Regions from separate parts of the Pseudochrobactrum algeriensis genome, predicted to be linked through region 1. Evidence: predicted binding sites of a transcription regulator. Region 1 holds the regulator's gene; the other holds the start of a gene.
What was found. Region 1 encodes HrcA, which represses chaperone genes, less so after heat shock. Its sites were predicted from a motif close to GTTAGCACTCNCNNNNNGNGAGTGCTAAC; they were not measured.
Positions count from the first base shown of each region.

Region 2: groES (co-chaperone GroES) is a predicted target of HrcA. The motif match lies at 3,898-3,926, and genes of this name have one in related genera.

Region 1 is NZ_CP075361.1:177,827-189,018, reverse strand. Features, by position in the region: gene rsmI (16S rRNA (cytidine(1402)-2'-O)-methyltransferase) at 1-183, opposite strand, end outside; gene hemW (radical SAM family heme chaperone HemW) at 206-1,417, opposite strand; gene rdgB (RdgB/HAM1 family non-canonical purine NTP pyrophosphatase) at 1,417-2,070, opposite strand; gene KHQ09_RS03030 (VOC family protein) at 2,075-2,500, opposite strand; gene rph (ribonuclease PH) at 2,647-3,363, opposite strand; gene hrcA (heat-inducible transcriptional repressor HrcA) at 3,577-4,662, shown strand; gene grpE (nucleotide exchange factor GrpE) at 4,769-5,416, shown strand; gene KHQ09_RS03010 (trimeric intracellular cation channel family protein) at 5,586-6,245, shown strand; gene KHQ09_RS03005 (adenosine kinase) at 6,283-7,305, opposite strand; gene KHQ09_RS03000 (sulfate transporter family protein) at 7,554-8,273, shown strand; gene KHQ09_RS02995 (aspartate/glutamate racemase family protein) at 8,285-8,923, shown strand; gene nth (endonuclease III) at 8,920-9,645, opposite strand; gene KHQ09_RS02985 (DUF2244 domain-containing protein) at 9,797-10,315, shown strand; gene KHQ09_RS02980 (ribokinase) at 10,342-11,192, shown strand, end outside.
Region 2 is NZ_CP075361.1:733,692-744,883, reverse strand. Features, by position in the region: gene KHQ09_RS05375 (bifunctional riboflavin kinase/FAD synthetase) at 1-412, opposite strand, end outside; gene KHQ09_RS05370 (TIGR01459 family HAD-type hydrolase) at 468-1,316, opposite strand; gene KHQ09_RS05365 (Tad domain-containing protein) at 1,867-3,585, shown strand; gene groES (co-chaperone GroES) at 3,999-4,295, shown strand; gene groL (chaperonin GroEL) at 4,405-6,048, shown strand; gene KHQ09_RS05350 (hypothetical protein) at 6,884-7,135, shown strand; gene fumC (class II fumarate hydratase) at 7,316-8,707, shown strand; gene KHQ09_RS05340 (DoxX family protein) at 9,036-9,437, shown strand; gene hisG (ATP phosphoribosyltransferase) at 9,515-10,207, opposite strand; gene KHQ09_RS05330 (ATP phosphoribosyltransferase regulatory subunit) at 10,204-11,192, opposite strand, start outside.

The sequences.
Region 1 (11,192 bases):
AACGCGCGTATCCTCACAGGCCAGTACATCGCACGATGCCAGCACTTCCAGCGCCCGCAAAGTTATATCACCGAGATTACCGATTGGCGTGGCGACAATATAGAGCGCAGGCTCAATCGGGCGGGCACGGAAGTTCTTTTCCCCCACCACATAGCCGCGCGTTTCCTGTAGATTGTCTTCCACGTTCTATCCTTATTTTAAAGGCTTATGCAGTCAGTTCTGCAACCAGCGTATTGAGCAGCAAAGCACCATCCGGCGTTGCCCGCAAGAAACGCTCATCGCGCAGTTCCAGCAATTTTTGCTCCAGCAACTCTTCCAGCCGCTGCGGGTTCAGACCATGGCCGGTCAGCTTCTGATAGCGGTTGAGATCAACACCTTCTTTCAGGCGCAGTCCCATCATCAGAAACTCATCGCCTTCCTGTTCCGCTGTCAGATATTCTTCTTCAATAATACCGTGACCGGAGGCTTCAACCTTATCCACCCATGTTTCAGGATGTTTTTCGGTAATGGTTACCGTGCGTGTGCCATTCTCACGGAAACGCCCATGCGCACCGGGGCCAACGCCGACATATTCGCCATAGCGCCAATAGACCAGATTATGCTGGGACTCACGCCCTGCAACCGCATGATTGGAAATCTCATAGGCAGGCAGACCAAGCTCTGCTGTCACGCGCTGCGTCTCTTCATAAAGTGCTGCGGCATGATCCGGCTCCGGCGTGGTCAGTTTGCCAGCCTTCCAGAGATTATAGAACTGTGTGCCTTCTTCAATTGTCAGCTGATAGAGCGACAAATGATCGGCTGCGAGGGCTACCGCCTCACGCAATTCCGCATTCCAGTCGGCAATCGTCTGGTCAGGGCGGGCATAGATCAAATCGAAGGACAGACGCGGGAAAATCTCGCGTGCCAGACCAATCGCCACTTTCGCCTCGGCAACAGAATGCAAACGTCCGAGACGCTTGAGATCGCGGTCATTCAGTGCCTGCACACCGAGCGATACGCGATTGACACCGGCAGCGCGGTAGCCGCGAAAACGGTCGGCCTCCACACTGGTCGGATTGGCTTCCAGCGACACTTCAATATTGTCAGCAACGGACCAGTATTTGGCGATTCCATCCAGCAACGCGCCGACGGTTTGCGGCTGCATCAGTGATGGTGTGCCACCGCCCAGAAAAATACTGGTAACCGTGCGTGGTCCTGTCCGCTCGCGCAAAGTCGCCATTTCACGCAGAAAGCTCTGCGCAAAACGCGGCTGATCTACCGGCTGATGCCGCACATGCGAATTGAAATCGCAATAAGGACATTTGGCCATGCAGAACGGCCAATGCAGATAAATGCCGAAAGCATGATCCCCGTCGGCCTGCAATATAGGCAGTGGGTTCACACTATTTGCATTAGCGACGGCAGACAGGGACTGCATTATTTAACTTCCGCCGTGGCAAATTTTGCTTCGGCAAACAATTTGAATGCGCGTGCACGATGCGACAAGGCATGCGCATCACCCGGCTTCCAGCCGTGTTTTTCCGTTGCAGTCATTTCACCGAATGTCTTGTCATAACCATCCGGCAGGAACAGCGGGTCAAAGCCGAAACCGTCATTGCCGCGTGGCGTAACAATCTGGCCTTCCACTTCACCACGGTAATATTCCGCGTGACCATCCGGCCAGCACAGGCAGATTACGGAAACAAAGCGACCCTTGCGCTGTTCCGGCAGCATTGCACCTGCGGCAGCAAGCTTATCGATAACTTTGCCCATCGCCATGTTGAAATCACGGCTGCCATCCGGCAGTTCCGCCCAATTGGCAGTGTAGACGCCAGGCTCACCGCCCAGCGCATCAACCATCATGCCGGAATCATCGGAGAGAGCCGGCAGACCGGTTGCTTCAGCCGCCGCAAAAGCTTTGATATAAGCATTCTGCTCGAAGGTCGTGCCGGTTTCATCCGGCTCCGGCAGACCAAGCTGACCCGCGGACTGCGTATCAAAGCCGAACGGTCCGATCAGATCCGCAAACTCTTTGAGCTTACCCGCATTGTGACTTGCAACAACCAGTTTGCCTTTGTTCAGCTCTCTCATCAGTTTATCCATTATTCCATAATTTGGGTTCAGCGAATTCCAGTGAATTGCCGGAAGGATCGCGGATGTAAAGTGAGCGCGCGCCATTCGGCCAGTCAAATTCGCGCTCAACCTCAATACCATGTTTTTCCAGATGTTGCTTCCAGCGTGCGATTTCCTCGCGGCTGGCTGCAAAACACATATGGCCTGCACCGGTTGTACCATGGCTCGGGACAGGCAGCGCCCCTTCCGGTGCCGGTTTTACCGTCTCTCTGGCGTCGAAAATCAACAATACGCCCTCGCCGCAGCGAAAAAATGCATTGCGATGATTATAGGGCAATGCCAGCTCCAACCCCAGAATATCGCGGTAGAACTGCACAGCCTCTTCGATATCGCGCACATAAAGCGCGGTTTCAAGGATCTGTTTCGGTTTCAGCTGTTCGTTCTGCATTATGAATTTCCCACCATTATCATTGTTACGGAAATGCTCCGGCCCGTTATAACAGGTTCCGGAACATTCTCCGCTCACGATCGGGGGAATTATCCAATTAAATTATTGGATAATTCAGAATGCATTCAGAGCAGCCTGTTGCCGAGTTAAGAAACAGCCATTTTCTGCAGGTCAACCAGACGCTTGATGCCGTTGCGTGCCAGTACCATCAGCGCCGCAAACTCTTCATCCGAGAATGGTTCACCTTCGGCTGTGCCCTGCACTTCAACAATACCGCCGCGACCGGTCATCACGAAATTCGCATCGGTCTGAGCAGATGAATCTTCCGGATAATCCAGATCAATTACCGGCACGCCTTCGTAAATACCGCAGGAAATTGCAGCAACATGGTCCTTGAGAACCTTGTCGACCTTGACCATCTGGCGGGCTTCCATCCAGCGCAGGCAATCATGCAGTGCAACCCAGCCGCCGGTAATCGCCGCGGTGCGAGTGCCGCCATCGGCCTGAATAACGTCGCAGTCAACAGTGATCTGATATTCACCCAGAGCCTGCATATCGACAACAGCGCGCAAGGAGCGGCCGATCAGACGCTGAATTTCCTGTGTGCGGCCACCCTGTTTGCCGCTGGCAGCCTCACGGCGCATACGATCGCCGGTTGAGCGCGGCAGCATGCCATATTCCGCTGTGACCCAGCCTTTACCGCTGTTGCGCATCCAGCCCGGAACTTTTTCTTCAAGACTTGCGGTGCAAAGCACATGGGTATCGCCGAATTTCACAAGGCAGGAGCCTTCTGCATGTTTGGAAATACCGCGTTCAAAAGAGATTGCACGCATTTCGTCCGGAGTGCGTTTGGATGGACGCATGGATTTTCCTTTTAAAACAAGACTGCATCGCCAATAAGCGGCAGCCTGACTGTAATCTGATGACACCTTTGAAAGGCAGTTATCCTGCTTCTAAGCCTGTAGTCGCCAAATTTAAAGGAAAATCGAAGGGGAAACATGTAAAGGGCATCTCCCGCCCTTTGCCCGCGCTGCACAATAGCCTATATATTGCGTATAAACGGAGCCAATGAACCTATGATAAGACCGGATCGTGCTGACACTCTGCATGCCCCTTTACAGGTGCTGGATCAGCGGTCACGCGATATTTTCCAGCGCATTGTTGAAAGCTATCTGAATGACGGCGAGCCGGTCGGCTCGCGTAATCTGTCACGTCTGCTGCCTTTATCTTTGTCTCCGGCAACCATCCGCAATGTGATGAGTGATCTGGAACATCTGGGACTGGTCTATTCTCCGCATATTTCCGCAGGCCGGATGCCGACCCAACTAGGTCTGCGCTTCTTTGTCGATGCCTTTATGGAGGTCAGCGACCTTCCCGCCGATGAACGCAGCAGCATTGAACATCAGGTGCGGGCAGCAGGGCAAAATAACTCTGTCGAGCATGTGCTGACCGAAGCCAGCCAAATCCTCTCCGGCCTGTCACGCGGTGCCGGTCTGGTACTGGCGACTAAGGCCGAAGGCGCACTGAAGCATATTGAATTTGTGCGGCTTGACCCGACCCGTGCTTTGGCGGTGATGGTCACGCAAAGCGGCGATGTAGAGAACCGTGTCCTTGACCTGCCTGCAGGTGTGACGTCTTCTCAGCTGATTGAAGCCTCGAATTTTCTGAATGCCCATATCCACGGCAAAACCCTTGCCGAAGCCCGCACACAGATTGCAACTTTGCAGGAGGAAACCCGTCAGGCGCTCGACAGCCTCTCCCAGCATCTGGTGGAACAGGGGCTGGCAGTGTGGAGCGGTGCATCCGGTGACCAGCAAACCCGTTTGATTGTGCGCGGACGTTCCAATCTTCTGGAAAACATCTCCGCACAGGATGATCTGGAACGGTTACGCCTGCTGTTTGACGATCTGGAAACCAAAGAAGGCATGATCCAGCTGCTGGATCTGGCGGAAGCCGGTTCTGGTGTACGGATTTTCATCGGCTCGGAGAATAAACTCTTCTCCCTGTCCGGCTCCTCACTGGTGGTTGCGCCCTATCGCGACTCCGAACAACGGGTCATCGGCGCGCTTGGCGTGATCGGCCCGACAAGGCTCAATTATGCCCGTATCGTGCCGATGGTGGACTATACGGCCTCGCTGGTTTCCCGCCTGTTGCGGGGTTAAAACCGGTTTCACCCTGTTAATTTGCCGCGCCACAGAGCGATGGCCTTGATTTTCAGTACACAAACATCGATATCCCAGACAATATGATTCAAGACGGAAGAGAATAATGGCTGACGAAAAGAAAAACGGCGAAACCCCAGATCTTGGCCAGCGCGACCTGAATAATCCGCGTGACCGCGATGCTCTGAAGCGTGCCGCTGATGATTTTCTGAAAGCGCGCAAGGATGAAGCAGTGGCTGAAGCTGCAGAAGATGATGCTGCCGCTGAAGATGCCATCAACCCGCTTGCCGAATTGCAGGTGGAGAATAATGCGCTGAAAGACCAGATGCTGCGTCTGGCTGCCGATATGGAAAATCTGCGTAAACGCACTGCCCGCGAAATGCAGGATGCGAAAGCCTATGCGGTGACCAATTTTGCCCGTGACATGCTTTCTGTATCGGACAATCTGCGTCGTGCGCTGGATGCTATTCCGACAGATGCGCTTGCTGAAGACACAGGCCTGAAAGCACTGGCTGAAGGCGTGGAAATGACTGAACGTGCAATGATCAATGCACTGGAGCGTCATGGTGTAACCCAGTTGTCGCCGGAAGGTCAGAAATTCGACCCGAATTTCCATCAGGCGATTTTTGAAGTTCCGAATACTGATGTGCCGAATAATACGGTCGTTCAGGTCATGCAGACCGGCTATGCCATCGGCGACCGCGTTCTGCGTCCGGCCATGGTCGGCGTATCACGCGGCGGTCCTAAAGAATAAAATATCCTGACATTGCGGCTTAACATCAGTCTCAGTCGCTCAGTGTAAAGACAAAACGGACGCAGGGCTTTCCTTGCGTCCGCTTTTTATTGGGCTGAATTTTTATAAAATTGCGCTACACAAGCATAAGCAATCCGGTGCGATTTGCTTAGATAAGGGAGGACAAGACATGACATTTATCGATTTTATCGACTATGCCGGTGTCTTTGTCTTTGCCGCAACCGGTGCGCTGGCAGCCTCGCGCTGCCGTCTTGATATTATCGGCTTCATCTTTCTTGCCAATATGACCGCCGTCGGCGGTGGTGCCCTGCGTGATCTGATGCTCGGCAATACACCGGTCAACTGGGTGCGTGAACCGCTCTATCTGCTGATCGGCACCAGTGCTGCTGTTCTGGTCTATTTCACCGCACACCGTGTTGAATCGCGTTATCGTATTTTGCTCTGGCTTGATGCGATTGGTATGGCGATGTTCAGCGTGATGGGCGCAGAAAAAGCATTGCATCTCGGTTTCAATGCATGGGTGGCCATCGTTGCCGGTATTTTCACCGCAACAATGGGCGGCGTCTTGCGTGATGTGGTGGCAGGGCAGCCATCTGTATTGATGCGCCGTGAAATCTATATTTCCGCAGCGCTTGCCGGTGCCTGTACGTTTGTGGCGCTGAGTGCGCTCAATGCGCCGATCACCTTCTCTGTGCTGGCCGGTACCGGCATCGCTTTTCTGATCCGCGGCGGCGCTTTATATTACGGCTGGGTACTGCCTGCACACAAAGCGCGGCGCGGACGCACAGAAGAAGAACTCAAACGTGACGGTATTGTGCGCGACGAATAAAAACGGGAAGTCATATCTACCCGTTTTATTTATCCATTCAGCTGGCTTTGATAAGACCGGCCTGTGCAGCAATATCCTTCAGATTATTCTGCGGACGCGGGCCGATTTGCTGGATAACAATACCGGCAGCCAATGAGCCGAACGCACCGCATTCTTTCAACTGATAGTCATTGGTATAGCCATAGAGGAAACCGGCGGCATAAAGATCGCCTGCACCGGTTGTATCGACCAGCGCGTCAATTTCAATCGCCTGTACTTCCACGGTTTCATCACCACGCAGAATGATCGAGCCCTGCTCCGAACGGGTCACTGCAGCCAGTTTGCAATCGGCACGCAAGGCTTCAAGCGCACTCTCAAAAGATGAAGTCTGATAGAGTGATTTAACTTCCGCCTCATTGGCGAAAACAATATCAACCGTTCCGGAGCGCATCAGATCAAGAAACTCATCACGGTAACGATCCACACAGAACGGATCGGATAAAGTCATAGCCACTTCACGGCCATGCTCATGGGCGATTTTCGACGCCAGCAAGATTGCTTCTTTGGCGCGTGGCGGATCCCACAAATAGCCTTCAAAATAGACCAGCTTGGATGTGCTGACTTTAGAGCTTTCAATATCTTCAATACCAAGCTCCACGCAGGCACCGAGATAGGTATTCATGGAACGCTCGCCATCAGGCGTCACAAAAATCATGGAACGGGCGGTTGGTACGCCTTCCTGCAATGGTGCCGTATCAAACGCCACACCCTGACTACGAATATCATGTGTAAAAATCGTGCCGAGCTGATCCATCGCCACTTTGCCAAAATAGGCAGAGCGACCGCCCAGACTGGCCACACCTGCCGCAGTATTGCCTGCGCTGCCGCCTGACGCTTCAATCGCAGGGCCTTTGCGGCTGTAAAGCAGCTCGGCTCTTTCGCTGTCGATCAAATTCATAGCACCTTTGATAATGCCGTTATTGACCAGAAAATCATCTTCGGTGCGGGAAATAATATCGACAATTGCATTCCCGATGCATAACACGTCATATTTGGCGGCAGAAATGGCTTTTACTCCCATAAAAACTTCGCGGCGGATGACCGGAACTCAGCCCTCACATCCATTGCGGCACCAGTTCTATCTATGGAATGTGTTTTTTGCCAGTGCAGAAAAGCGTTTTCATTTTCATCAATACAGCGGGCGATCTGTAAAACTCATCTTGTTGCACCCGTACAGGCTCCCTATCTATCGGAAAAAAGAGCGCATCCCGAAAAGTGTATAGCGGTTTTCGTATAAGATGCGCGCCAGACAAAAAAGACGGAGCCCCGATGATCCTCACCGCCGCGCTTAATGCCCTCTATCGCCTGCCCTCACCGGAGTTCCGCTCAGTTCTGTGGAAATCGCTCGGCCTGACCCTGCTGGCGCTGATCGCATTATGGGCACTGGCACGGCAGTTCTTTTTCTGGCTGGCATGGCCGTGGTTTGAAAATATGCTGCCTGCTATGCCGGACTGGACAAGCTGGCTCGGCCTGTTTGCCGCGATTGCCGCCGGTTTTGTGCTGGCGCTGTTGCTCGCCTTTCTGATTGCGCCGGTTACTGCGTTGATTGCAGGTATGTTTCTTGATGATGTGGCAGAGATTATCGAGCGCGAAGATTACAGCAATGAACCGGCCGGCACACCGATGCCGGTTGGCCGTTCCCTCGTCTATTCGCTCAAATTTCTGGTTGTGGTCATCCTCGGCAATTTGTTCGCATTGCTGATGCTGCTGATACCGGGCGTTAATCTGATCGCCTTTTTCATCGTTAACGGCTATCTTCTCGGACGTGAGTTTTTTGAATTTGCAGCCATGCGCTATCGCGGCGAGGATGGTGCCAAAGCCTTCCGTGAAGAAAACCGGATTACAGTTTTTCTCGGTGGTCTGGTGATTGCCGGATTTATGGCGATACCGCTCATCAATTTGCTGACACCGCTCTTCGCCGCTGCCATGATGGTGCATCTGCATAAAGCCCTGAGCGGCAAGAAACCGGTCACAAACAACAGAAACTGACAGAGAAACAGATGCGCATTGCCTGCCTGCATACGGCCGCCAGCAATATTGAAATTTTCGGGAAAGCTGCCGCAGCCTTCCAGCTTGATGCCGGACAGCTCAACCATGCGGTTCACGGTGAATTGCTGGAAGCGGCAGAAAAGCAGGGAGGTATTACTCCAGCCATTGAAATGGCAACGCTGCATATCATCCAAAACCTCATCACTGAGGCAGATGCAGTTCTTGTGACCTGTTCAACCCTTGGTGCAATCGCTGACAGTGCCCGCGCCGGTTTTGCCAAGCCTGTTCTGCGCACAGACCGTGCTCTGGCAGAGCAGGCTCTGGAGAGCGGTTTATCTGTGAGTGTTCTGTGTACTGCCCCGACAACACTGGAACCGACGACAGAATTATTCCGTCAGGTCTTTGCCAATGCGCAGGTCGCACCCGATATCAGGCTGATTGACGGCGCATGGGATTTATTCCGTGCCGGTGAGATCAAAGCCTATGAAAGAGCAATTGCAGATACTGCGAACGCCGCACATGATACAGGCAGCCAGCTGGTAGTTCTGGCGCAAACCTCTATGGCAAATGCCGCTGCACTTATCCGCCACAAGACACACGTGTTTGATGCACCAACTGCCGCCCTGCGCCAGCTTCTGCACCGCGCTTAATCTTCGATCCGTAGCAAGGGTGCCGGAATCGTATTGGTTTTCTGCGCCGATTTGCAAATATCGGCGATCACGCAATTGGCGCAATCCGGTGTACGGGCCTTGCAGACATAGCGGCCATGCAGGATCAGCCAGTGATGGGCATGCATCATAAATTCTGCCGGAATGATCTTCACCAGCTTGGCTTCGATCTCATCCGGTGTTTTGTAAGGCGCAAGGCCGATCCGGTTGCCAATACGCAGAATATGCGTATCCACCGCCATTGTCGGCTGGCCGAAAGCCATATTCAGCACGACATTCGCGGTTTTGCGCCCCACCCCCGGCAAAGTCACCAGTGCATCACGGTCACCCGGCACTTCACCGCCGAAATGATCAATCAGCGCCTGAGACAATAAAATTGCATTCTTCGCTTTATTACGCCACAGGCCGATCGTACGAATATAATCGCCGACAACCTCTTCCCCCAGATCGACCATTTTTTGCGGTGTGTCAGCAATGGCAAACAATGCCCGCGTTGCTTTATTCACGCCCGCATCGGTTGCCTGCGCCGACAGCATCACCGCCACCAGCAGCGTGAAAGTGTTGACGTGCTCAAGCTCGCCTTTCGGCTCCGGACGCTGCACGGAAAACCGCCGGAAAATCTCATGGATTTCTGCCGGTGTGTAAAGCGTGCCGCTGACACGACGCTGAGATTTTGCGGGAATCTGGGTCTGGTTGTTCTGCATGGCATTTATATAGTAAGCTATAAGCAAGAAGCCTATCTGCAAGCTTGCCGCAGGCTGGAGTACCGTGCTCTTTTTCGGGCACACAAAACTTGCTCTAGCATTTTGTGCTGCCGAGCTTTTACCAACGATATGCGGCCCGAGAGTTATTGCCATGAATGCACCCTACCATCCGGACGGTGCGGATCCGGACGCCTATGGCGCACAGTTTTTCAAAGCGACCCTGCTTCCCTACCGCTCGCTTTCACCGCGCGGTTTTCAGATTATGATTTTAAGCCTGCTGCTGCTCTGGGCCTGTATTGGCATGGTTTTCATGCAGATCGGTGCATTGCCAGTAGTCGGGCCGGTGGTTGGGCTGTTCGGACTGGACATTGCCCTGATCTATCTGGCGTTCCGGCTTAATTATTATGCCGCCAGACAACGGGAAGAAATTACGGTGTCACGCGAACAGTTGCTCATCAGGCAAGTCTCCGCTTCAGGACGTATCCGCGCATATCAGTTTAATCCTTTCCGCACACGGTTTCACATTACCCGTAAAGATGATATCGGCATTATCCAGATGCAGCTGCATAGTGACGGCAGAACTTTGGATATTGGCAGATTTTTGCCACCCGATGACCGCGAGAGCTTTGCAAGTGCTTTTTCCAACGCCCTGACACGCAGCCGCCGCTGACGATCGGGTTAAATACCGGATGTTTTATGATTACGATTATCGGCTCGATTAATTTTGACCTCATCGCCCGCAGTCCGAAACTGCCGGAGCCCGGTGAAACCCTCACAGGCAGAAATTTCTCAACAGCCGCCGGCGGCAAAGGTGCCAATCAGGCACTCGCTGCCGCACGTGCCGGTGCATCCGTGCGTATGGTCGGTGCTGTTGGTGATGATTCCTTCGCTTCGCAGGCCGTTGCATTGCTGCGTGCCGACGGCGTGGATCTGACCCGTGTCGCCACACGCGGCGATGCCACCGGTATCGCGCTCATCACTGTTGAAGACAGCGGCGAAAATACCATCATCGTCATTCCGGGTGCCAATGGTCTGGTTACGCAAGACGATGTAAACACCGCTGATCTGGATGGCGGTTATCTGCTTCTGCAAATGGAAATTCCGCTGCCGACACTGGAGAAAGCCATCGCTGCATCAGAAACCAGCGACACAACCTGCATTCTCAATACCGCGCCCTGGCGCGATGATGCCGCAAGCCTGTTGCCGCGCGCCGATATTATTATTGCCAATGAAACGGAGTTTGATCTGGCCAGTGTTCAGCTTGAATTGTCCGGCGATGACCGTCAGGCCAGAATGATCGATTTTGCCGAACATTATGGCCGTACCATTATCGTAACGCTGGGTGCGCAGGGCATTATGGTGGCAACGCCGGATGAGCATTACAGCCTGCCTGCCCTGAAGGTTAAACCGGTGGATACGGTTGGTGCCGGTGACACATTCTGCGGCTATCTCGCAGCCGGTCTCGACAGCGGCCTGTCTTTGCGTGATGCCTGCCAGCGCGCTGCAAAGGCAGCATCGCTCACCTGCCTGAAAGCCGGTGCTCAGCC
Region 2 (11,192 bases), 560 kb from region 1:
CACCGGTAATGACTTCCGATGCACCCAGCCGTTCGATCAATGCCTGATCGATGAATTCCTGCGCACTCAGGCAGGAAAATCCGGCATCAAAGCCCTGCTCCACCACAACATCAAAACCGAGCAAACCCAGAATAGCCGCTTTTTCCTGCGCATCAGTCAGGCGGTCAACCGGCTGATCCGGATTGAAAAAACTGCGCGGATGCGGCTCAAATGTCAGCACAACTGCCGGACAATTGCGCTCTTTGGCCAGTTGCAGGGTTTTCTCAAGCACAGCCTGATGACCGCGATGCACACCGTCAAAATTGCCGATCGCCACCACGCCGCCGCGCATATGTGCAGGCAGCGGCTCACTGCCGTTCACACCGCAGGTGAGACGAAGAATTGCGGATTTTGCAGCAAATTCTGAAGGCATCGCAGTCATTGAGTTGTTTCAGATCAGTTGTTCAGGGATTAAAAACTTCCGGCAATCACACCAGATAACGCATCACTGCTGCCGGCGCCTCACCGTGACGGCCAAGAAATGCCAGCAGCTTGTCGTGATCGACTTCGCCCTTGGCCACATAATCAGCCGCGTGAATACCGCCGGAAATATACAGAACATCCACGCCGTAATTCTGCGCACCTTTCACATCGGTCAGCATACCGTCGCCGATAGCAAGGATGCGGGATTTATCGACAGACTTGCCGGTCAGCTTTTCTGCGGCCTGCATTGCAGCCGCATAAATCGGGTGATGCGGCTTACCGGCGATAAGCGTGCGACCGCCGAGCTGCGTGTAATCACGCGCCAGTGCACCGGCACACCAGATCAGGCGGGTGCCGCGTTCCACAACGATATCAGGATTGGCGCAGATGAATGGCAGATTGCGCGAACGGAAACGCTGCAGCAGTTCGGCATAATCTTCCGGCTTTTCCACTTCATCATCGACCAGACCGGTACAGACAACACCGGACGCCTCATATTCTTCAACCAGCTCCACATCCAGCCCGTCATAAATCGCCAATTCGCGCTCAGGCCCCAGATGATAGATTTTGCGCGGGCCTGCAGCGATCAGATCACGGGTAACATCACCGGATGTCACGATCTGGTCATAGCTCTCATTAGTGATGCCCATCATTTCCATCTGGGCGGCAACACCGGGATTTGGGCGCGGCGAATTGGTAATCAGCACCACTTTGACACCGGCCTCGCGGGCACGTTTCAGAGCATCTGCAGCCGGACGATAGGCTTCCACCCCATTATGCAACACGCCCCAGACATCACTGAAGATCACATCATAGCGGTCAAAAAGATCATCGAGTTTCGCCGGATGCAGCATAAAACTATCCTTAAATCAATTATCTCCGCAGCTAAACGGAGCACAGGCGCACCATTCGCGCGCACGGATCTGCATGAAAGACGCGGTCGAAGCCAAAGCTTCAGGCGCCGGATTTTATAAATGCTCTAAACCAACAGGCAGCATATGTCACCCGTTTTGCGTGGGCGAAAATATCACAACACTGTTTATATTTTGACGCAGCACGGAACAATGCCGCTCATGTTTCATTAACTCTACCCTGTACCCAGTTTTTTTACTGTGTTTCGTGACGGCTTGTTAGAACCAATCCATTACCATCAGAGAAAATGAAAAGATTGAATCGCGTTTCCTGTTTTGCCTGCCGTTATCTGAAACGTCACACGACATGAAACAGACGGACAATAAGAAGACTATGTTCCGGCCTGTGCCGGCAGGAGAGACTATGCGTTGCGTAAAAAGCCCAAAACAGCGATCCGGCAGTTTTTCTGCACTGATAATGCGGTTTCGCAGAAACCAGACCGGCGCTATTGCCCCGCTTTTCGCATTGATGCTCCCGCCTATTCTTTTTGCAATGATGCTGGCGATTGACACAGCCAATCTGATGCGTGTGCGCGGAAATGTTCAGCAGTCACTTGATGCCGCTGCGCTGGCTGTCGGTAAGCGCTTCACTGTCGTTTCGGAAGAAAGCCAGATCCGGGCATTCGGCAAAAAAATATTTGATGCTAATCTGCGTGCCATCGAACCGGACAAAACTCAGTTTACTCTGGAGTTTCCTAAAGGTCGCGATTCAGACCAGCAAATCGTTGCCGGCGCATCCTTCCGTTATATTTCATTTTACGGAAGAGCCGTAATGGCAATGACGAAAGATGAGGTTGACTGGGATCAATATACTTTTTCAATGTCTGCAACTGTACGCCTTAAGAATACTCTGGAAGTCGCTCTTGTCCTTGATAATTCCGGCTCGATGGCTGAGCGCGGTTCGGGCTCAGGTCTCAAACGCATAGATTTACTTAAGCAGGCATCCACTCAACTTGTAGACAAGCTGGCAGAACAGGCCAAGCTTATAACGCATCTTGAAAATCCGGTACAGTTTTCCCTGGTTCCTTTTGCTGCCTCAGTCAATATCGGCCCTGAAAACCAGACCCAGCCGTGGATGGATCAGACCGGCATTTCGCCGGTTCATTATGAAAACTTCACCATGCCCACGGCAAACAACCCTATCAATGTCGGGTACAATAAAAATATCATTCTTCGTGATGGTGCTTATTTTAAACAAGGGTCTGGTTGGGGAAGCGAAAACGGCCATTATTTCACGCGGTTCAGCCTGTATAATGACATGCAAACCACACGTGGCAGAACATATACAAGCTGGAAAGGTTGTGTAGAAGCACGCCCCGGAGAGTACGGCATTAATGCTGATCGCCCGACGATTGATAAGCCTGACACGATGTATGTGCCGATGTTCGCCCCCGATGAATATGACACCAGCCGCTCTCTGAACCATTGGTGGTCGGATAACGGGGGACGCTACGACAGCTATCAAACGATGCAACGGGATTTGAAAAAATACTACATCGCGCAAAACACGTCTGGTGAAGGAACATCCGGTCCGAATTACAGCTGCACAACAACGCCGATCACTACACTTACAGATGTAACAACTGACAATGGCCTGAGAACGGTAAAAAATGCCATTGCCAAAATGCAACCGGATGGCGGTACAAATGTGCCGGAAGGTATGGTCTGGGGCTGGAGAACACTTATCCAGAATTCGCCATTTGCAGGCGGAAGAGCTATTTCGGAGCGGGGCAATGATAAAGTCGTCATTGTTCTGACCGATGGTGCCAACACTTATTACCGTTACAACTCACTCGGCGGTACAGACTATGCAAACAACATATCCAACTATTCTTCACTGGGATATACCGCAGTTACAACTAAATCCTACGACAGAACACGTATTTTTCAGGAAGCACGCGGCGCCAGCAATGTTCATGACAATGCCTATTATACTGAAGCACTGAATGCGCGCTTCAAAAAATTGTGCGAGCTTGCAAAACAGGACAAAATCATGGTGATGACTGTTGCGCTTGATCTGCGGCAGAACAATGCGACAGATCGCAAGCAGATGGAAACTATGAAACAATGCGCCTCAGAATCTCGGGTGCGATTTGATAAGGACTTTCCTACCCAGCGGGCAAAACTTTTCTGGAATACAACCGGCGGCAATCTTGAACAGACATTCCGTGAAATTGCGGATGAATTATCCAATTTGCGTGTTGTCCGCTGATTGATGAGAAAAACCACGGCGCGGCTGCACAGAGCCCGCCGTGGTTTTATGTTTTTCACCCTCACAACAGAATTCATACCGCCTTCACATTCGAACAATAATATCCGAAACCCAGCGACACGCTTTTGCGACATGTAAATTTGTTGCCGTCAGGCACTTATAAATCCGCAGGACGGGCATCATATTTGTGCCTAAGCATCTGATTTACGATGCCCCCTGTCAGTTTTTACAGGGTTTATCACCGGCAATATTGTCTTTTATGCCCGCCGGAAACCTTGACTCCGAAACGGCTCTTTCCTATATCAAAAGCACGTTAGCACTCACACAAAGAGAGTGCTAATAATCCACGGGCCGAAAGGCCTTCAACTCATTTTGCTGCCTTATTTCAAGGCGTATTTTCAAGGGTTATATCCATGGCAGAGATCAATTTCCGCCCTCTTCATGACCGCGTTGTCGTTCGTCGTGTAGAATCGGAAGCAAAGACAGCCGGTGGCATCATTATTCCTGATTCAGCCAAAGAAAAGCCGTCTGAAGGCGAAGTTGTCGCCGTTGGTTCCGGTAACCGCGATGAAAGCGGCAAGCTGGTTGCTCTGGACGTTAAAGCTGGCGACCGCGTTCTGTTCGGCAAATGGTCCGGCACAGAAGTGAAGATCGGTGGCGAAGACCTGCTGATCATGAAAGAATCCGACATTCTCGGAATCATTGCCTGATTTTCGATTTAGCCTGAGCGGTTCATAGCCCGGGCTTATTCACCATCCCTTTTCAACAGTTCAAATCGGGAAGCTTTGAAGGTAAGACCTCAGGCTCCAGGAGAGAAAAATGGCTGCTAAAGACGTAAAATTCGGTCGTTCAGCGCGCGAAAAAATGCTGCGCGGCGTCGATATCCTTGCAGATGCTGTTAAAGTAACGCTCGGCCCTAAAGGTCGTAACGTTGTTATCGACAAATCTTTCGGTGCGCCACGCATCACCAAAGACGGTGTATCGGTTGCCAAAGAAGTAGAACTTGAAGACAAGTTCGAAAACATGGGCGCACAGATGCTGCGCGAAGTCGCAAGCAAGACCAATGACACTGCCGGTGACGGTACAACAACCGCTACTGTTCTCGGTCAGGCCATCGTGCAGGAAGGCGCAAAAGCTGTTGCTGCCGGCATGAACCCGATGGATCTGAAGCGCGGTATTGATCTGGCTGTGACTGAAGTTGTTGCAAACCTGCTCGGCAAAGCTCAGAAAATCAACACTTCTGAAGAAGTTGCTCAGGTTGGCACAATCTCCGCTAACGGCGAAGCTGAAATCGGCCGCATGATTGCGGAAGCGATGCAGAAAGTCGGCAACGAAGGCGTCATCACTGTTGAAGAAGCCAAGACAGCTGAAACCGAGCTGGAAGTTGTTGAAGGTATGCAGTTTGACCGCGGCTACCTGTCTCCGTATTTCGTAACCAACCCAGAAAAGATGGTTGCAGAACTGGAAGACGCTTACATCCTTCTGCACGAAAAGAAGCTTTCCAACCTGCAGGCTCTTCTGCCGGTTCTCGAAGCTGTTGTTCAGACTTCCAAGCCACTCGTCATCATCGCTGAAGACGTGGAAGGTGAAGCACTGGCAACTCTGGTTGTTAACAAGCTGCGCGGCGGCCTGAAAATTGCTGCTGTTAAGGCTCCGGGCTTCGGCGATCGTCGTAAGGCAATGCTCGAAGATATCGCTATCCTCACCGGTGGTCAGGTTATCTCCGAAGATCTCGGCATCAAGCTGGAATCCGTGACCCTCGACATGCTCGGCCGTGCGAAGAAAGTTGCGATCACCAAAGAAAACACAACTGTTGTTGATGGTGCCGGTTCGAAAGCTGAAATCGAAGCCCGCGTTGGCCAGATCAAACAGCAGATCGAAGAAACTTCTTCCGACTACGACCGCGAGAAGCTGCAGGAACGTCTTGCCAAGCTAGCTGGCGGTGTAGCAGTTATCCGCGTTGGCGGTGCGACTGAAGTTGAAGTTAAAGAACGCAAAGACCGCGTTGACGATGCTCTGAACGCAACCCGCGCTGCGGTTGAAGAAGGTATCGTACCTGGTGGTGGTACAGCCCTGCTCCGCGCATCGGCCAAGATTACCGTTACAGGTATCAATGCTGATCAGGACGCCGGTATCAACATCATCCGTCGTGCGATCCAGGCTCCTGCCCGTCAGATCACCACAAACGCCGGTGAAGAAGCATCCGTAATCGTTGGTAAAATCCTCGAAAACGCTTCCGAAACCTTTGGTTACAACACTGCAACCAACGAATATGGCGATCTGATCAAAGCTGGTGTTGTTGATCCGGTTAAGGTTGTACGTACTGCTCTGCAGAACGCAGCTTCTATTGCTGGCCTGATGATCACCACCGAAGCCATGATTGCTGAACTGCCGAAGAAAGACGGCGGCATGCCAGCAATGCCAGGCGGCGGCATGGGCGGCATGGGCGGCATGGACTTCTAAGAAGTCCATCCGAGCATTTCGTAGCACAGGCGTGAGCGCCTGTGCGGCCACGATAATGCGGCTAAGAAATGAAAAAGCCTCTGAGAAATCAGGGGCTTTTTTTTACGCCCATGAACTAAAAATCCTGCACCGCAAAGCGGTGCGGGTAGCGGCATGGATTTCTAAGAAATCCATCCGAGCACTTCGTAGCACAGGCGTGAGCGCCTGTGCGGCCACGATAATGCGGCTAAGAAATGAAAAGCCTCTGAGAAATCAGGGGCTTTGTTTATATCAAAACACTAAAATCTGCACGGCATAACGATGCGTCACAGGATATAGCTTGCCTTATGCATTTAAGCTGATTATGTAGCCTCTCCATTTTTCAGGAGAGATATTTCTAAATAAATTGTAACCAATGCGATTAGCGACCATCACAATTGCAATGCATTATTTTTTTAAAGTTACTGTACTTAATGATAACTCAAAATTATTTTAGTATCTCCTTAAGGATCAGGCTTTAAAGATTGAAAATCTGCAGCTTGCGCTGGTCGGCACTCCTATTTGCCCCCGCTTGAAGGAACTGCTGACCGCGCATAGGGAAGACGGGGAAACCCGTCTTCCCACGCCTTTCTCAGTACAATTTCCGCTTTTCACAAGTCATAAATAAGAGCTCCGATATGCCGCTTGCGCCTGTGAAACTCATAGTTCAGCCTGTTGGCTGGCCGCTCCATCTCAGCACTCTGTTTTACATATAAATGCTTCACACTTTCCGGAATGCGCTATAGGTTTGCATTTACAAGATTTGCTGTTCTGATCTGGACAGTGCTTTCATTGCACCGCAACGGAGGGAAGACGAATGCGTAAAGAACACCCGATTACAACGGCACCGCAGGACGGACGCACAGTCACGGTACTCTGGACAGACTTTGATGGTCAGCTCAATGAATCTCCTGCCCGTTATCGCCGGCTTGAACAGCTTCAAAAAGCCGGTGGCGACTGGAATGAAAGCGACACCGGCTGGTGGACTTTCATTGACAGCACAACCCAGAAAAAAATCGAACCGACTGCCTGGATAGAAAATCCGGATGATGAGGCCGAGGACGATTGAACCGCCTTTAATATTGCGCGCGCGATAACGGCACCGCACTGAAAATATTAAACTTATTTTCACTTGCGACCGTACTGAAGCTTACACAAAACTGTGTTTTGCACGGTCTCGTAATACTTGTAACTGATACCATATGACACTCTGACATCTTCCCAGAATACAGAACTTCAGGAGCTGTAAATGTCTGACCAACGTACCGAAACCGATAGTTTCGGCCCTATCGCTGTTGATAATGATCGTTACTGGGGTGCGCAGACCCAGCGCTCTCTGCAAAATTTTAAAATCGGAACAGATCGCCAGCCATTGCCGCTCATTCATGCACTCGGCATTGTCAAACAGGCCGCTGCAGAAACAAATATTGCTCTGGGCAAACTGGATCCGGTCTTAGGCCGCGCCATTACTGTGGCTGCTGCAGAGGTTGTTGAAGGCAAGCTGGACGATCATTTCCCGCTGGTGATTTATCAGACCGGTTCCGGTACACAATCGAATATGAATGTGAATGAGGTGATCTCCAACCGCGCGATTGAAATGCTCGGCGGCACGATCGGCAGCAAAAAGCCGGTTCACCCGAATGACCATGTGAATATGGGGCAATCCTCCAATGACAGTTTCCCGACTGCCATGCATATTGCCACGGCGGTTGAAGTTACCTCCCGCCTGCTGCCCGCCATCGATCATCTGATTGATGCGCTGAAAGCCAAAGAAGAGAAATTCTCGCATCTGATTAAGATCGGTCGCACCCATACGCAGGATGCCACACCGGTGACTTTGGGACAGGAATTCTCAGGTTACCGTGCGGCGGCAGAATATGGCAAGCACCGTATTGTGCAGAGCCTGACAGATGTTTATCTGCTGGCACAGGGCGGCACAGCGGTCGGCACCGGCCTGAACTCCGCTAAAGGTTTTGATACCGGCTTTGCTGATGCGGTTGCCAATATTACCGGCCTGCCATTTAAAACCGCCCCGAATAAATTCGAGGCACTCGCTTCCCACGGCGCTCTGCTCAATCTTCATGGCAGTTTGAATGCGCTTGCCGCCGATCTGTTTAAGATTGCCAATGATATCCGTTTTCTCGGCTCCGGCCCCCGCTCCGGCCTCGGCGAATTACAATTGCCGGAAAATGAACCGGGTTCATCGATCATGCCGGGTAAGGTCAATCCGACTCAGGCAGAAGCTTTGACCATGGTTGCCACTCAGGTTTTCGGCAACCATACAACCGTCACCGTTGCTTCCAGTCAGGGACATTTTGAGCTGAATGTTTTCAAGCCTGTGATTGCGGCCAATGTGCTGCAATCTATCCGCTTGCTGGCTGACGGCATGAATTCCTTTGTCGATCATTGTATTGACGGTATTGAAGCCAATGAAGCCCGCATCCATGAACTGATGGAAAATTCATTGATGCTGGTAACGGCTCTCGCACCGCAGATCGGCTATGACGCAGCAGCAAAAATCGCCAAGACTGCCCATCATAATGGCACGACTTTGCGCGAGGAAGCTCTGAAAAGTGGTCTTGTCAGTGAAGCAGAATATGAAGCTTTAGTGCGTCCGGAACTGATGTTACACCCTGCATAAACTGCTCTGCAGATGAATTAATTGCAGCCCGTAACAGCGCACTGTTACGGGCCGCTTTCTTTTATAAGCTCTTGTAACCTTAACCTGCTATCAACGCAGGGCTATCGGTGTTAAATTTCAACATGCTATTTTAGGGTTCACTATTGATGAACAATATGTCAATATCTGTCTATATTTACAATACAGTCACTTATTAGTTATCCATTGCGCAACAGCAATTCATGCTGCGCATAATGAGCCTGCAGCATAAATCACTTTTCTATTGTTAACTTTTATTGCCTGGAAGCCTCTTACCCTCCTCCAGCAATATATCATCCGGAGCCTCATAATGAGCACTGTTTCCGCCTCCCAGAATTCCATTATTATTCTGATCTCCCGCGTTTTTCTTGCTATTCTTTTCATTCTTGCAGGTTGGGGCAAGCTGACCGGCCTTGAAGGCACTGCGCAATATTTCGGTGCGATCGGCCTGCCAATGCCAAGCGTGACCGCAGTTCTCGTTGGTCTGGTTGAATTTGTTGGTGGCCTCGCCATTCTGATCGGTTTCCAGACCCGTATCGCAGCAGTCGTTGTTGCCCTGTTCACCATCGGCGCCACACTGGTAGCTCATATGGATTTTGCCGAAGGCATGAACGCACTGATGGCACAGAAGAACCTCGCAATTGCAGGTGGTCTGCTGCTGCTCGCCGTAACCGGTGCCGGCGCATATTCGGTTGACCGTCGCGGTCGCTAATAGCTGAACACTTCTACCTATCAAAAAGGCCGCAATTCTCATGAATTGCGGCCTTTTCTTTTTTTAAATATGTAAGCTTATTTCAAACTGTCACAAATACGGCTGATAATTTCCGTCACCCGCGGATTATCCAGACTGCGGCGCGCAGAAACCAGACAAGCCTGCGATTTCAGCATAATGCCATCATCGAGAATTTTCAGATTATTGGCACGTAATGTTGAACCCGTCGAAGTAATATCAACAATAATATCCGCAGAACCCGCAGCAGGCGCGCCCTCTGTTGCACCCAGACTTTCCACAATACGGTAAACCTGAATACCGTGTTTCTGAGAGAAAAACTGCTGTGTCAGCCGCCAATATTTGGTGGCAATCCGCAAACGGCGACCATGACGCTGACGGAAATCCGCAGCCACATCATCCAGATCGGCCATTGTCGAAACATCATGCCAGACTTCCGGCACAGCAACGATCACATCCGCATGGCCAAAGCCAAGCTGCGTTTCAATCTGCACTTTTTCATCGGCACGCGCCAGTGTCTCACGGATCAGGTCTTCACCGGTTACACCAAGATCAACCGCACCATAACCAAGCTCACGGGCGATTTCAGACGCCGATAAAAACAGAATATCCACATCATCCACGCCTTCGATGGTTGCGCGATAATTGCGGTCATCTTCCGGCAACACTACATGCAATCCGGCTTTCGCCATCACTGCAATTGTCTGCTCTTTCAGACGGCCTTTGGAAGGCAAAGCCAGTGTTACAGTCATGACTGCACTCCTGTCCGTGTTGCATCTGCACATTTTTGCAAACGGTCAAGCCAGATGGAGAAACCAACACCGGAAATACGTTCTTTCGCGCCCAGCATCGTCAGCAAACGATCATAACGACCGCCACCGACAATCACCCCGCAATCAGCATCGCGACTGGTAATTTCATAAACCAGACCGGTATAATAATCGAGTGGGCGGCCGAAACCTGCATCATAAGTGATGATGCCGAGATCAATACCAGCCTTACGCATTTCCTCAACACGCTTAGCAAAGCTCTGCAATGCAGCGCCGAGATCAAGACCATTTTGCTCGGCAAATTCTGTCAGCTGTACAGTCGCCTGTTCCAGCGGCACGCGGATGGACAGGAATGTCTTAAGCGCTGTCAGCACCCGATCTGCCAGCTGAACCGCAGCCAGCTGCTGCTTTTCCATCAGGCGGCGTGCGATTTCCGCAGGTGTGCGCCCTGCAACAGGTGAAATACCTGCCGCCTGCATTTCCTGCGCAAGTGCAGTGACCAAAGCATCTTCACCCTGCTCATCAACAATCTGACGCAAACGCTCAGGAATAACATTACCAAGACGCGGTGACGTCAAATCCTGCAAGGCCTGTTCCAGCAGTTCAGCACTACCAAAAGCACGCGCCAGCTTTTTCTGCCAGCCACGTGGCAGGCCGAGAGATGCCAGAACAGCTTCAAACACAGACTGATCGCCGAGCAGCACCTGCAGTGACGCATTAGGAGCGGCCTGATGCACAGCATTCAACGCATCGCTCAGAGAGCGCGCATCGGAGGCCGGTTCATTATCGCCGCCAAGATCTTCGATACCGGCCTGATGAAAGCTGGTGCCGCCTTCACGACGCTGGCGAAAAACCTCGCCAATATAAGAATAGCGCTTCGGCGTGGCTGCATTCAGCGCAATATGATTGCGGCAGACCGGAATGGTGAATTCCGGACGCAGGCACAGACTGTCGCCATTTTCATTCT